2 regions of the Microbaculum marinum genome follow, and region 1 is predicted to be linked to the other one. Evidence: riboswitches for the same ligand, from Rfam matches in the RefSeq annotation. Region 1 holds a riboswitch; the other holds the start of a gene.
What was found. Region 1 has a riboswitch for thiamine pyrophosphate ahead of thiM (hydroxyethylthiazole kinase). Riboswitches for the same ligand answer to the same signal wherever they lie in the genome.
Positions count from the first base shown of each region.

Region 2: linked by a shared signal. The riboswitch ahead of V3328_RS21650 (ABC transporter permease) and the one ahead of thiM (hydroxyethylthiazole kinase) in region 1 are both predicted to bind thiamine pyrophosphate.

Region 1 covers NZ_JAZHOF010000004.1:122,933-130,069, forward strand. The annotation lists gene V3328_RS10590 (TRAP transporter substrate-binding protein) at 1-555, opposite strand, end outside; gene thiD (bifunctional hydroxymethylpyrimidine kinase/phosphomethylpyrimidine kinase) at 552-1,373, opposite strand; gene thiE (thiamine phosphate synthase) at 1,370-2,050, opposite strand; gene thiM (hydroxyethylthiazole kinase) at 2,047-2,805, opposite strand; TPP riboswitch at 2,883-2,989, opposite strand; gene V3328_RS10610 (alpha/beta hydrolase) at 3,048-3,863, shown strand; gene V3328_RS10615 (Lrp/AsnC ligand binding domain-containing protein) at 4,102-4,338, shown strand; gene V3328_RS10620 (DMT family transporter) at 4,357-5,319, opposite strand; gene V3328_RS10625 (DUF5993 family protein) at 5,463-5,618, shown strand; gene V3328_RS10630 (disulfide bond formation protein B) at 5,627-6,229, shown strand; gene V3328_RS10635 (hemerythrin domain-containing protein) at 6,407-7,000, shown strand.
Region 2 covers NZ_JAZHOF010000010.1:76,912-84,048, forward strand. The annotation lists gene serA (phosphoglycerate dehydrogenase) at 1-1, shown strand, start outside; gene V3328_RS21615 (histidine phosphatase family protein) at 130-702, shown strand; gene V3328_RS21620 (SCO family protein) at 705-1,322, opposite strand; gene V3328_RS21625 (copper chaperone PCu(A)C) at 1,343-1,828, opposite strand; gene V3328_RS21630 (hypothetical protein) at 1,884-2,297, opposite strand; gene V3328_RS21635 (glutathione S-transferase family protein) at 2,365-2,994, opposite strand; gene V3328_RS21640 (DUF1697 domain-containing protein) at 3,146-3,661, opposite strand; gene V3328_RS21645 (ABC transporter substrate-binding protein) at 3,698-4,636, opposite strand; gene V3328_RS21650 (ABC transporter permease) at 4,654-5,400, opposite strand; TPP riboswitch at 5,538-5,658, opposite strand; gene V3328_RS21655 (hypothetical protein) at 5,733-7,127, opposite strand.

The DNA of each region.
Region 1 (7,137 bases):
GAGGCCGGCGGAGCGGATGTTCAGTCCCGCCAGGTCGTCGACGGACGTCACCGGCTTCTTGAACCAGCCGCCCATCTGGAAGCCGGTGTTGCCGGCCATGAAGGGCTTCACCCCGAAAGGCGCGTAGAGATCGTCCCACAGCGCCTGGCCGCCGCCGCGCTCGACCCAGGCGACGTGCTCGGTCGGCGTCAGGCCAAAGGGAACGGTCGTGAAGAACACCGCGCCGGGTACCTTGCCCTGCCAGAAGAACGAGGCCGTATGGGCGATCTCGGCGGCCCCCTGGGACACCGCGTCGAAGACGCCGAAGGCCGGCACCAGTTCGCCGGCAGCGAACACCTCGACGGTCAGCCGGCCGCCGCTCAGCGTGCCTATCCGGTCGGCGAGGCGCTGCGCGCTGACGCCCGGCCCGGGCAGGTTGGCGGGCCAGGACGTCACCATCTTCCACCTGGTGAGGCCCTGCGCGATCGCCGGCCGCGCCAGCGTCGAGGCGCCGGCCGCTCCGAGGGCTGCGGCGCCGGTCAGCGCCTGGCGGCGGGACAAGGTGGCTTTCGTCATCGTTTCTCTCCCGGCAGGTTCGGCCAGAGGGCATGGAAGTGATGAACCGGCCCCTGGCCGTGGCCGATCCGCAGGTCGTCGGCCGCCGCAAGCGCGGCGGTCAGATAGTCCTTGGCGGCGCGCACGGCCGATGCCAGCGGCGCGCCCGTCGCCAGTCCGGCGGCGATCGCCGACGACAGGGTGCAGCCGGTCCCGTGGGTATTGCGCGTGGCGATGCGCTCCGCCGCCAGCCGCACCACCTCGTCTTGCGTGACGAGCAGGTCGACGGACTCCGCGCCGGTGCCGTGGCCGCCCTTGATCACCACTGCCTCCGGTCCGAGATCGAGCAGGCGCCTGCCCTGCTCGAGCATGGCGTGCTCGTCCCCGGCCGGGTCCGCATCGAGCAGCCGGGCGGCCTCCGGCAGGTTCGGCGTGATCACCATCGCCATCGGCAGCAGGGTATCGCGCAGCGTCGCCACCGCCTCCGGAGTGATCAGCGGATCGCCGCTCTGGGCGACCATGACCGGGTCGAGCACGATGTTGCGGGCCGCAAACTCCGCAAGGCCGTCGGCCACCGCGCGGATGGTCTCGGGCCGACTCAGCATGCCGATCTTCACGGCGTCGACATCGAGATCGGTGAAGACCGACCTCATCTGGGCGCGCACGAACTCGGCCGGAACGTCGTGCACGCCCTGGACGCCGGTCGTGTTCTGCGCGACCAGGGCGGTCATCACCGTGGCGCCGTAGACTCCGAGGGCGGAAAACGTCTTGAGATCGGCCTGGATTCCCGCACCCGCGGTCGGGTCGGTTCCGGCGATCGTCACGGCGATCGCCGTCATGCCGCGCTCCCGGTTGCCGCGCCACGGGCCTCGAGCGCCCGGTCGACGGTGATTCGCAGTCCCCGCGCGGCCGCCTCGGCGTCGTCCGCCATGAAGATCGCCGAGATGATCGCGACGCCGTCGGCGCCCGCGCCGATCACACCCGGCACGCGCTCGTCGTTGATCCCCGCGATCGCGCAGACCGGCAGGTTCGGCCGTCTCGCCCGGACCCGCCCGATGAGCCGCGTCAGCCCGTCGATACCGACCGGCTTGTCGGGGTTGTCCTTGCTGAGCGTCTCGAACACGCCGCCGATCGCGACGTAGTCGATGGCGCCGATCGGGGCGGAATCGACGTCGGCCTCGTTCTTGATCGTCAGCCCGATGATGGCGTTCGGCCCGAGCTGGCGGCGGGCGTCGCGGGCGTCCATGTCGTCCTGGCCGAGATGGACGCCTTCGGCGGCGACGGCCAGCGCGACGTCGACGCGGTCGTTGATCAGCAGCGGCACGCCGCTGCCCCGCATCGCGGCACGGACGAGCCGCGCCTCCTCGACGAAGCGGCGCGTCGATGCCTGCTTGTCGCGAAGCTGGATGAGCGTTGCCCCGCCGGCCACCGCGGCGGCCGCGAGACTGCCCGGATCGCGGCCGCCGCTGCGCGTCGGGTCGACGAGGCCGTATAGTCTGAGATCGACAGGTATCATGAGATCCTCGCTTGCGCGCCGGCCTCCTCGGGCGTCAGCGCGTGAAGTGCGTCCAGGAACGCGGGAACGAAACTGCCCGGGCCGGCGGCCTGCGCGCCCGCCCGCTCCGCCGCAGCGGCGACGAAGCCGAGGCAGGCCGAGGCGGCCGTCACGGGATCGTCCTCGACTGCCAGAAATCCGGCCAGCAACGCCGTCGCGGCGCAGCCGGCCGCGGTGATCGAGGCCATCAGCGGATGGCCGCCGGCAATCCTCACCGCGCGGGCGCCGTCGGTGACGTAGTCGACCTCGCCGGTGCGCACCACCGTGGCGCGCGACGAACGCGCCAGCGCGTCGGCCGCCGCGTCGTCTCCGCCCGCGCCGGTCAGCCCGTCCAGTTCCGGCCGGTTGCCGCGGATCACCGTCGGTCCGCGCGCCAGGAGCTGCCTTGCGAGCGCCAGCCGTGGCCGCGACCGCTCCACGAAGACCGGATCGAGCGCCCACGGGGTGCCGGCTGCGCCTGCCACCCCGACCGCGACATCGATCGCCTCGCGGCGCAGCGGATCCAGGGTGCCGAGGTTGACGAGCAGCGCGTCGGCGCTGGCAACGAAATCGGGCAGTTCTTCGGGATTGACGGTCATCGAGGGGATGGCGCCGGCTGAAAGCAGCACGTTGGCGGTGAAGTTGACCGCCGCGGAATTGGTGATGCAGTGAACCCGGGGCCGGCGTTCGCGAAGCCGGGCAAGCGCGCCGGCGACCGCCGCGGAATCGATCGTCATGCCCGTCATCGACGCACGCGAACGCCCCGGCGGCCACGGAAACCCGCGGCACCTGAATTGTCGAACTTACGGCTTGCGAGATTGTTCATCTCATGTCCCTCCGCCGGCATGATCCGGATCAGGTTCAATGGGTTGACCGGCATTCGGCCTCTCAGTCCCGCACGGGACACCCCAATGAGATCGTGCTAGTCACGTAGCTGACATGCAGGCCGCTTTCAAGACCCGAGGAGCCCGGCACGAAAATGAACGCGACCGACTACGAGGCCGAATACAACAATCGCGCGCGCGTCCCGGAACATCCCGCCATCATCGAGGGCTGGGCGCGCGACGCCGCGGCTTTCCGGGAGCAGGCGGAGTGCGAAACAGCCATTTCCTACGGTGGTCGCGCGCGGAACCGGCTGGACCTGTTCCTCCCCGGCAACGGTGCGAAGGTCGATCGGCTCGCCGTGTTCATCCATGGCGGCTACTGGCAGGGCCTCGACAACAGCTTCTTCAGCCACATGGCGCGCGGCGCCCTCGCCCACGGGCTCGCCGTGGCGGTACCCACCTACACGCTGTGTCCGGAGGTGCGCATCGGCGACATCGTCGCCGAGATGCGGCTTGCCTGCGACTGGCTCTGGGACCGGTTCAGGGTGCCGATGGCTGTCTCCGGCCATTCCGCGGGCGGCCACCTCGCCGCCGCGCTGCTGGCGAGCGAATGGGAACCCGGCGGCCCGGAGATCGTCGCAGCTCAGCCGATCTCCGGCCTGTTCGACCTCGCCCCGCTTATTCCCACCAGCCTGAACGGCGCGCTCCGCCTCGACGAGGCGGAGGCGCGCGACCAGAGCCCGCTGTTCTGGCCGGCCCCGGCGGGACGCAGGCTGCACGCCTGGGTGGGCGGCGAAGAAAGCGGCGAGTTTCACCGCCAGTGCCGCGAGATCGCCAGGACCTGGGGAGCGGCCGGCGTCGAGACCTCCTGCACCTCGCTCGACGGGACGAACCATTTCACCGTCATCGCGCCGCTCGCCGACCCCGACAGCGAGATGACGCGGGACCTCGTCGCCCTGGCCACCGCGTAGGCGCGAGGCCGCTACGGCTCTTCCGCACGGCGCAGGACGCCCGATCGCTCCGCAGCGGGTCCAGGCCCGAAGGGTCAGCGGCTCTCGGGACCGAGAAGCCCTCACGAGAGCAATCGATCGCGACTCCGCCGGACTTGCCGTTTGTACCGGCATCTGGTCACATCGCGGCGACCCCCGGAACCGATTCCGGCGCGCGGGACGAAGCCCGCCCACCGTCCGACATCCTGCGGAGACGCGCATGATCCCGTTTTTCGTCCAGATCAAATGCAATCTCGGCCGCTCCTACGAGGTCGCCAACCAGATCGCCGACGCGGAAATCGCCTCGGAGATCTATTCGACCGCCGGCGACTACGATCTCCTGGTGAAGTTCTACGTCGACGCCGAGACCGACATCGGCCACTTCGTCAACGAGAAGGTGCAGTGCATCGAGGGCATCCGCGACACCTACACGATCATCACCTTCAAGGCGTTCTAGGCGCCTGCGCAGCGCCGGTCACACCGGCGGCAGGCCGGAGCGGCGCATCTCGGCGCGCTTGAGGCCGAGCCAGTGCTCGCGCCAGATCACCGCCAGACCGGCCGCGATGACCACGGTGGATCCGACCAGCACGATAGGCAGCGGCACCTCGCCGAACATCAGGAAGCCGAGCAGGATCGACCAGATCATCGCCGTATAGTCGAACGGCGCGATGACCGACGCCGGCGCGTAGCGGTAGCTCAGCGTCAGCAGTATCTGCCCGAACCCGCCGATCAGGCCGATCGCCAACAGGATCAGCGCGCCCTTCAGATCGGGCATGACCCAGCCGAACGGCAGCGTCGCCAGCCCCATCACCGACGTCGTGATGGAGAAGTAGAAGACGATCGACGCCGTCGTCTCCGATCCCGCCAGGTTGCGGATCTGGATCATCGCCAGCGCCGTCAGCGATGCCGCCACCACGGCCAGCAGGGCACCGAACGCGCCTTCGTCGCCCTTCCATCCGCCGCCGATGTGCGGCCACAGGATCAGGATCACGCCAAGGAAGCCGACGCTGACCGCGGTCCAGCGGAACAGGCGCACCGTTTCGCCGAGCAGCAGTGCAGCCAGCGCCACCGTCATCAGCGGCGAGACGAACTGGATCGCGGTCATGTCCGGCAGCGGCAGGAAGCGCAGCGCCGTGAAGAAGCCGATCATCGCGGCGCCGCCGAACGCGCCGCGCAGGATCTGGCCGCCGAGCCGGTTGGTCCGGAGCGCGGTCGGAAACTCCTTGCGGATAATCATCCAGACGATGAGCGGGCCGAGCGCGAAGAAGCTGCGCGCGAACATCAGTTCGCCCGTCGGGATCGTATCGGCCATGAGCTTCACCAGCGCCGCCATGCTGGTGAGCAGGAACGTCGCGGCGATCTTGAAGCCTATGCCGATGAGATGCTGCAGGGAATCCTCCGGTCGGTACGGAGAACCACGAAACGCGGCGCAGTACAATCGCCGCCGGCGCAGAGCCGCCCTGCTTCATCCGTTTGGCAAGCGGGCGTCGGGTGCTCCGCTGGTGTAGAGTTGCCCGCAAAAGCCCGATTCGATGGCTGCCCTCCGGAAGGTCGGCGGCTGGCCCACCGGAGACACAGCCGATGATGGCCCTGCCCTTCTTCACCGCCTTCCTGGCACTGCTCACCACCTGGCGCGGCTGGCGCGGCGCGACGATGGCGCTGTGGGCGCTGACGATCGTGGTGCTGCTGGTGCTGGTGAAGTTGCACTTCACCGACGCGCTCGACATCGACCTGTGAGGGAACAGATGATGACCCCGTCCCTCGCCCGCACGCTGAACGCACTCGGTCTCGTCGCCATTTCGGTGCCGCTTCTGTTCGCCTTCACCGACCAGTTCGTCAATCACGACCTGCCCTGCCCGCTCTGCCTGTTGCAGAGGGCGGGCTTCGTCGCCGCCGGCATCGGCATCGCGCTGAACGCGATCGAGCCGCGCCCCGCGCACTACGCCATGGCGATCGTATCCTCGATCGTCGGAGCGGCCGTGTCCCTGCGCCAGATCGCCCTGCATGTGGTGCCGGGCACGGGCGGCTACGGCGACCCGTTCCTCGGCATGCACTTCTACACCTGGGCCTTCGTCGTCTTCGTCCTGATCATCCTGGGCTCGGCGGCGATGCTGTTCCTGGAGGGACAGTTCGAGCCCGAGATCGGCTACCAGCGGCCGCGGCTTGCCGGACTCGGACTGTTCGCCGTCGCGTTGTTTGCCCTCATCGCGCTGGGCAACGCCGTCTCCACGGTTGCGGAATGCGAGCTCGGCCTGTGCCCGGACAATCCGACGACCTACCAGCTCTTCGAGGGACAGCCCGCCCAGGGGACGCCGCCGGACGACGGCGGTTCGGCAACCGCCCAGTGATACCGCCCAGTGATACCGGCCTGATACCGGCCTGATACCGACCTGATACCGGCCGCGGGATCCTGGCGCAGGACACCCGAAACGGGCGAAAGTCCGGCGACGGATTGAACGAACGGGGATACGCACCAGATTCGTGGTCGAATCCCCTTCCCGAAGTCCCTGTTCACACGGCCCCAGATGTCCGCCACCGACGACGACGCACTGCTAGACCTCGACCACCGCACCGGATGGCCGGCCGACCTGCGGGTCCTGCTGGAGCGTTATCCGCGCGAGGTCTGGGAGGAGCACCCCAATCTCGGCGACCTGTCCCGGTTCTGGCTCGGCCGGCACGACATGTTCCGCGAGCTCAACACGGGGTTGCTGTCCGCGGCCGACCAGCTCAAGGCCGGCACCGTGCCGGCCGAGGCGTTCCGCACCTGGTTCGTGCCGCGCATCCAGTTCTTCCTGCGGGAACTGCACGGCCACCACATGATCGAGGACCACAACTATTTCCCCATGCTCACCGCCACGGAGCCGCGGCTGGCGCGCGGCTTCGAGGTGCTGGAAGGCGACCACGAGATGATCCACACCGGGCTCCTGTCGCTGCAGGAGGCCGGCAACGGCCTGCTGCAGGCGCTGGCCGGCCCGAAGGACCGCGTGCAGTACGCCGCCGACGGCATGTCCGATGCGCTGTCGGGCTTCCTGAAGAGCCTGCACCGTCACCTCGGCGACGAGGAGGACCTGATCATTCCGATCCTGCTCGACCGTGGCGAGGGCGCTCTCGGCCACTGACCCGACGCACGGCCGTTCGTCGGGACACGCCCCACCTCTCACACGTCATCCCGGAAGCTGCCAGGCAGCTATCCGGGATCGCGATGGAACCGCAGGACCTGCCACCCCGGGCGGTCCGGACTCAGCCCCAGTCGCAT
Region 2 (7,137 bases), on a different contig from region 1:
AGGGGCACGGCTGCGGCAGCGATGCCGGCCTTCGGTTCGCGGAAGGCCGCGCATCAGCCGACCCGGCGATCGGACGTCGCTGCCTGATGGGCAACTGGACGCCGGCGGCGGCGCACCTACTTACCCGGCATGCGAGCAGCTGTCCTGATAATCGGATTACTGCTGCTTCTGCCGAATGCGGCGCGCGCCGAACTGTCGGAGCAGGAGCTGTGGGCCGCGTTGCGCGGGGGCGGGCATGTCGTCCTGATGCGCCACGCCAACGCGCCCGGCACCGGGGATCCGGAGGAATTCCGCATCGATGACTGTTCGACCCAGCGAAATCTGGACAATCGCGGGCGTCTTCAGGCCCGGGCAACTGGCGCTGCCATGCGGGCCAACGGCATCGAGACCCTGGAGGTGCGGTCGAGCCAGTGGTGCCGCTGTGCGGAGACGGCGGAACTGCTCGACCTCGGTCCGGTGGTGGCCGACCCTGCGTTGAATTCCTTCTTCTCCGACAGGGGCTCCGGTGCGCAGCAGACGGCGGCTGTCCGCGACTATATCGCCGAGGTAACGCCGGGCTCGCCGACCCGGCTGCTGGTGACGCACCAGGTCAACATCACGGCCCTGACGAAGATATTCCCCGCTTCGGGAGAAATCGTCGTCATCCGCCCGACCGGAGATGGCGGCGAGGTGCTGGGCAGGCTCGGCCCATTCCCCAGGTAGGCTCAGCTGGCGGAACCCTCCACCAGCCGCTCCAGCTTGCCGAGCGCGATGTCGTCGGCTTCGCCATAGGCGATCGTGCCGACGAACCTGCCGTTGGCGTCCATCAGGAAGACCGTGGCGGTGTGGTCCATCGTGTACTCGCCGTCTTCCTGGTCGACACGGCGCGAATAGACTCGCCAGGCCTTCGTCATCGCCTCGACCTGCTCCGGCGACCCGCTCAGCCCCACGATGCGCGGGTCGAACGGCGAGATGTAGTCGCTCATGACCTGCGGTGTGTCGCGTTGCGGATCGACGGTGACGAAGGCGACGTTCAGCTTGTCTGCGTCCTCGCCCAGTTCGCCGAGATAGGTCGACATCTCGTAAAGCGTTGTAGGGCACACGTCGGGACAGTGGGTGAACCCGAAGAAGTAGACCGACGGCTTTCCGAGGAAATCTGCCTCCGTCACCGTCTCGCCGGTGTGGTCGACCATCTCGAACGGGCCGCCGACGGAAGCGATGCCGGGGCCGTCACCGGGTGTCCCCAGGACGGCCTCGCGGGCGTCGTCGGAGACCAGAACGGCGATAGTGATTCCGGCCACCAGCACCACGAGAAGCCAGGCTGTCCAGCGAATGGCACGCATCGGTTCCGGTCTCCTCGGGTTCAGTTGGTCTGGCCGTGCTTGTGCGGCATGTCCTTGGCGCCCACCGGCGACGTCGAAAACTCCACTGCAACCTCACCGGACTTCTCGAAGACCAGGACGGCGGGAACCCTCTCCCCCTCCTTGAAGCCGTCGGTGACTCCCATGAACATGATATGATAGCCGCCCGGCTTCAACTCGACCGTGGCACCGGCCGGAATCTCCAGGCCTGTCTCGAGCTCCCGCATCTTCATCACCCCGCCGTCCATGGCCATTTCGTGGACCTCGCCGCGGTCGGCGCGCGGCGAGGTGACCGCGAGCAGCGTGTCGGCAGTGTCGCCGTCGTTGGTGATCACCAGGAAGCCGCCGCCGACCTTTGCGCCCGGCGGCATCGCCCGTGTCCAGGGATGACCGATCGTGAGGTCCCCTGCCTTGTAGTCGTGCGCCCCGGCCGGTCCGGCAACGGGAAGGATGGCCGCGAATACGGCCGCGAGGATGTACTTGCGCATGTCTGTCTCCTGAATGCGGCGGAGTGCATTCCGCCAAGGTGCGTCGTGGATTCGGTCAGACGGACCTTGCAGGAGGTGCGCGGATCGCGCCGGGCGCGTCCGGGGCTGCGGCAATGTTGGAGGCGGCCGCATGCGGCCGCATCGGCGCGCCGAAGTCGAGCGGCAGGCCGTCCTGTGCGACGGCAAGGGCGGCAAGGCCGATGCCGCCGGCGTGGACGCAGCCAGTGGCGCAGCAATTCGTTTTCTCGTGCCCGGGTCTGGTGTCCGGCGCGCTCGCCGGATCGGCGACCCGCGCAAAGCCGCTGCCCGTGCAGATGACCGTCGTCCCGTCCGCCAGACGGAAGCTCGAAAAGGCGCCGGCCACGCCCCCGGCCGAGAGCAGGCCGGGCATCAGGAAGGCGAGAATGGCCAGCACGGCGAACGGATGCCGCTCGCGGATCAGGGTCTGGATGATGCCGGCCGATCTCATGAGGCCAGTCTAGCGGCTATCCGGCGGATGCAATTGCGGCATTCGGGCGCGGGCGTCCGGCGGTGCCTCAGGGCATCGGGATCGGCTGGCCGCGAGCCGGCACGTCGTAGCCCTTCTGGACTGCCGGCCGCTCCGCGATGCGGGTGTACCAGTCCTTCACGTTGGGAAATTCGTTCAGGTCGATACCCTGCCACTCGAATCGCGAGGCCCAGGGCCAGGTCGCGATATCGGCCATCGAGTACTCGTCGGCCAGGAAGTCGCGCCGCTCCAGGCGCCGGTCGAGCACGCCGTAGAGCCGCTTCGCTTCCTTGGCGTAGCGCTCTTCGGCATATTCCGCCTTGCCCTTGTTGAAGTGCAGGAAGTGGTGGGCCTGACCCAGCATCGGGCCGAAACCGCCCATCTGCCACATCAGCCACTCGACCGCGTGCCAGTGTCCGGCCTCGCTGGAGGGCATCAGCTTTCCGGTCTTCTTGGCGAGATAGAGCAGGATCGCCCCCGATTCCATCAGGGACAGGCCGGTGTCGCCGTCGACGATGGCGGGAATCTTGTTGTTCGGGCTGATCTTCAGGAAGGACGGCGCGAACTGGTCGTCCTGCATGATGTTGATTTCGTGGAGGTTGTACGGCAGCCCGAGCTCTTCCAGCGCTATCGAGACCTTGCGGCCGTTCGGCGTGGACCAGGTGTAAAGATCGATCACGGCGGTCTCCCCATTCGTACGGATCGTGACATGCGCCGGTCGATATCCGGGACTCAAGCGCGACGGGCGGCCACTCTACACGCGGTCGCCTGGATTTGAAGGGCACTGCCGCAACAGCGCTCCCGCGGACCTGTCCCAAGTACCCTCAGGATCAGCGTCTGCTGCCGGCCAGTTCCACCAGTTTGGCAATGGTGTTCATGTTGCGTGCCGTCCCGGATGCGGCGGCAGGGATCTTCAGTTTCGAGCGACCCATGCCGGACGTGTAGTGCACATAGATCTCGCGTGCGCCCGGAACGATCTCCTCGTCCGTCATGCCGCGGACGTCCTCCAGCGCGCCGGCGCGCGGCGGTTCGTCGAGGAAGATCGCGACCGTCCACTTCGCGGCCCTGTCGGAGAAGGGATTGCGATCGAGGACGGCCGCCATTTCGGCGGCGGTGCGGACCAGTACCCCGACCGGCCTACCAGCGTAAGCCTCGAGCCGGGTCCGAAGCGCCATCTTGACCGCCATCTCGTCCTTTTCGCTGTCGAAGACGACGTTGCCGCTGGCAATATACGTGCGTACGCCGGTCAGCTCCGCGTCCTCGCATATCGCCTTCAGCCTGGCCATCGGCAGCTTGCCGGTGCCCCCGACATTGATGGCGCGCAGCAGTGCCGTATAGGTCGTCATCCGGTAGATGGTTCCCCCGCGGCCTCTGACCCCGGCCTACTTCAGCTCCACAGCATACTCGCCGACCGGCACCGTTTCCTCGATAAGCCCGCGGTCTTTCATGAAATCTCCGAACCGTTCGTAGCGGGTCCGGTCGAGCGCGGCGGGGCGCTTGGCGAAGCGGGGCAGGGTGTCGAACCAGGCCCTCTTGTTGAGCTCGTTGTCGAGGTCGGGATGTGCGGCGACGAACAGGTCCCAGCCTTCCTCGGGGTGATTGGTGAGCCAGATCGTCGCCTCCTCGATCGCAGCGACGAAGCGCGGCAGGCGATCGTCCTCCAGCATGTCGTTGCGGGCGAGCAGGACCAGTTCGTCGTACACCGGGACACCAACCTCCTCGGGATAGAACGCCCGTCCGGGCCGGCCGTCGATGTCCATCTGGTTGAGCTCGAAATTGCGGAAGGCGCCGATCACCGCGTCGACCTGTCCGGCGTAGAGCGACGGTGACAGCGAGAAGTTGACGTTGACCAGTTCGACGTCGTCGAGGCTGAGGCCGGCCCCCTCCAGCATGGTGCCGAGCAGGGCGTCCTCGAAGCCGCCGACCGAAAAGCCCACGGTCTTGCCCTTCAGGTCGGACATTTCCGTGATCGGACTGTCTTCGAGCACGACGAGGGCGTTCAGCGGCGTCTCCACCAGGGTCGCGATGCGCGACAGCGGGAGGCCTTCCTTGACCTGCATGTAGAGGTTGGGCTGGTAGGAGATCGCCACGTCCGCCTGGCCTGCCGCGACCAGGCGGGGCGGAGCGGCCGGGTCGGCCGGCGCGATCAGTTCGACGTCCAGCCCGTGCTCGGCGAAGGTGCCGCGCTCGGCGGCGACGACCAGCGGTGCATGGTCTGGATTGACGAACCAGTCGAGCAGGACGGTGAGCCGGTCGGCGGCAGACGCCGACAGGGGCATCAGGCAGACAAGCACGGCGAAGGCGAACAAGATCGGACGCATGGAAATCTCCGTAGTTCTCAGGTTTCGGTTTCTTCGATCCAGGGCACCATCCGGCGGGTGAGCCCGTCGACGACAGCCCGGATCACGAGAGCCATCAGGGCAAGGAGGAAAAGCGCGGCGAACAGGACGTCGGTCTGCACCCGCGCGTTGGCCTGCAGCATGACGAAGCCGAGGCCGGCCGAGGCTCCCACCCATTCGCCGACGACCGCGCCGATCGGCGCGACGGCCGCAGCGACCCTGAGGCCGGAGGCAAGGCCGGGCAGCGCGGAGGGAAACCGGACAAGCGCCAGCGTGTCGAAGCGGCCGGCGCGGGAGATCGCGGCGAGGTCCAGCAGTCCCGGATCCGTACGGCGCAGCCCGTCAAGGAAGGCGGAGGCGACGGGAAAGAAGATGATCAGGGTCGCCATGACGATCTTCGAGGCCATGCCGAAGCCTAGCCAGATCACCAGGAGCGGTGCGATCGCAAACACCGGCAGCGCCTGGCTGGCCACCATCAGCGGGAGCATGACCCGGCCGGCGGCCGGAAACAGGCTCGCCGACAGTGCGGTGATCATTCCCAGAGCCGTACCGGCAACCAGGCCGAGCACGATCTCCGCTCCGGTGACTGCGGCATTGGTTGCGAGGAACCCGGCCTGTGCGAACAGCGCTGTCGCGATCCGGCTCGGCGGCGGCAGAATGTAGGCCGGCACGGCCAGGACCGTGACGAGGGCCTGCCAGGCGCCGAGTATCAGCGCTGAGATTGCCAGCATGCGTAGCAGACGCATGGAGAGCGACCGCCTAGTGGCCGCGTGGCGTTGCGGCTGGGTCCGGCGGCTGCGAATTTGGCGAAGGATGCATCTTGGATCTCCGCTTCTGACGACAGGGAGATCCGGGGACTCTAGGCTTAGGGGAGATCAGGCTCGGTCGACTGAGGTTCCTGTCCCTTCGCCGGCATGACCCGGATCAGGTTCGAAGGGTTCGGCCGGTCCGCACATCGCGGCATGACCATCTCAGCTCCGTTCGGAGCACCCCTCGGAACGACGGAAAACATGGAGCAGGTCGGCGGCGAAGGCAAGTGCGAAGACCGCGATACCTGCCATCGCCTTCCGGCTGCCCGCTATTCGCCCCAGGCTGCGAAGGCTTCGTTGAAGACCCGGGTGCCGGTTTCGCCCTTGGCGAGCGACAGCATCGCCCGGCCGCCGTCCTCGTAGATGATCGGCACGTCGATGAAGCCGCGCGACTTCATTTCCTCGATGTTGCGGGTCTGGTCGAGTTCCGATTCCGACAGACCGACGAGGAAGTAGCCGTCCATCACCGGCACCACCGCACCGACCAGCGGCTGGCCCGTCGACCGCGGCGTCGCCTTCATGATCAGGCCCGGTACGTTGGAGATGCCGCCGTTCGTGAAGTTGGGCCCGGTCTCGAACACCAGCTCGACGAGATGGCTGGCCGGCAGCGCCTGGTCCTCGTTGCGGCGGATGCTGACAGAAAGGGAAATATCCTTCTCCGGCACCCGCACGGTGCCGCGGATGACCTTTTCGGTGCCGCCGATCGCCTCGGTGTCGTCAGCGAGGACCCAGTCCACCGAGCCGCCCAGCGTCGAGGCGGGAGTGACGCCGGCGGCGCTCTCCTCGATCAACAGCGCCTGGGCGACCCGATCGCCATCCGCCGCGGTCGCCGGCGGCGGCGACTGCGGCTGGCTTGCCGGCGCCGAGGTCGAAGGGGATGGGGTTTGCGGTTCGGAGGTTCCGGACTGGCCCTGTGCCGGCTGCTGCTGGTCGGGCGTGTCAGCGTCGCCCGGCAGGCGATCGGCGATCTTGCCGCCGTCCTCGGTCGCGTCGCCGGAACTCAGCGAGTCGACGATCTGGGAGACGGTGTCGCGCTGCCAGAAACCGACGCCGGCGATGCCCACGATCACGAGCCCCAGGATGATCCACGCGACGAAGCGGCCCGATCCGCCCTTCTCGGCCACGTCCTCCTCGTCGTAATACTCCGTCTGCCGGGATGCGCGGCCCGGGGGGGTGTCGTATTGCGCCGAGGCCGCCGGCTCGTGGCGGGACGCGTAGGAATCCTCCCACCCGCCCGCATCGGCGGCGGCGTGATCGGTCTCGGGCGTCTCGTAGTCGTGAGATGGCGGATTGTGAGGCGGCGGCGGAGCGGGCTGGAATCCACGGTCGGGTGTGGCGGGCGCGTGTGCGCCGGATGACGCGGCAGCGGCGGCGGCAGAGGCGGATGCCTGTGCACCGGCTGCAGGAGAACTCGTCTCGGGTTCGGTCCTCTCCTGCGCCTCCTCGGAGTCGGCGCCCGCGAACTCCTTCTCGAGATCCTCGATCGCCTCGTCGAGCCCCCTGATCTGACGGTCGACTTCCTCGGGGCCGAGCGGCGGCTCGATCGCTTCGAGCTGCGCGCGCAAGGCCGTCCGGGCCTTGCCGTAGATGGCCTGGCGCGTGGCTTCGGTGTTGTTGTCGAGGTTCCCCACCGCCCGCCGGAGAACCGAAACGAAATCAGCCATTTTTCGTACT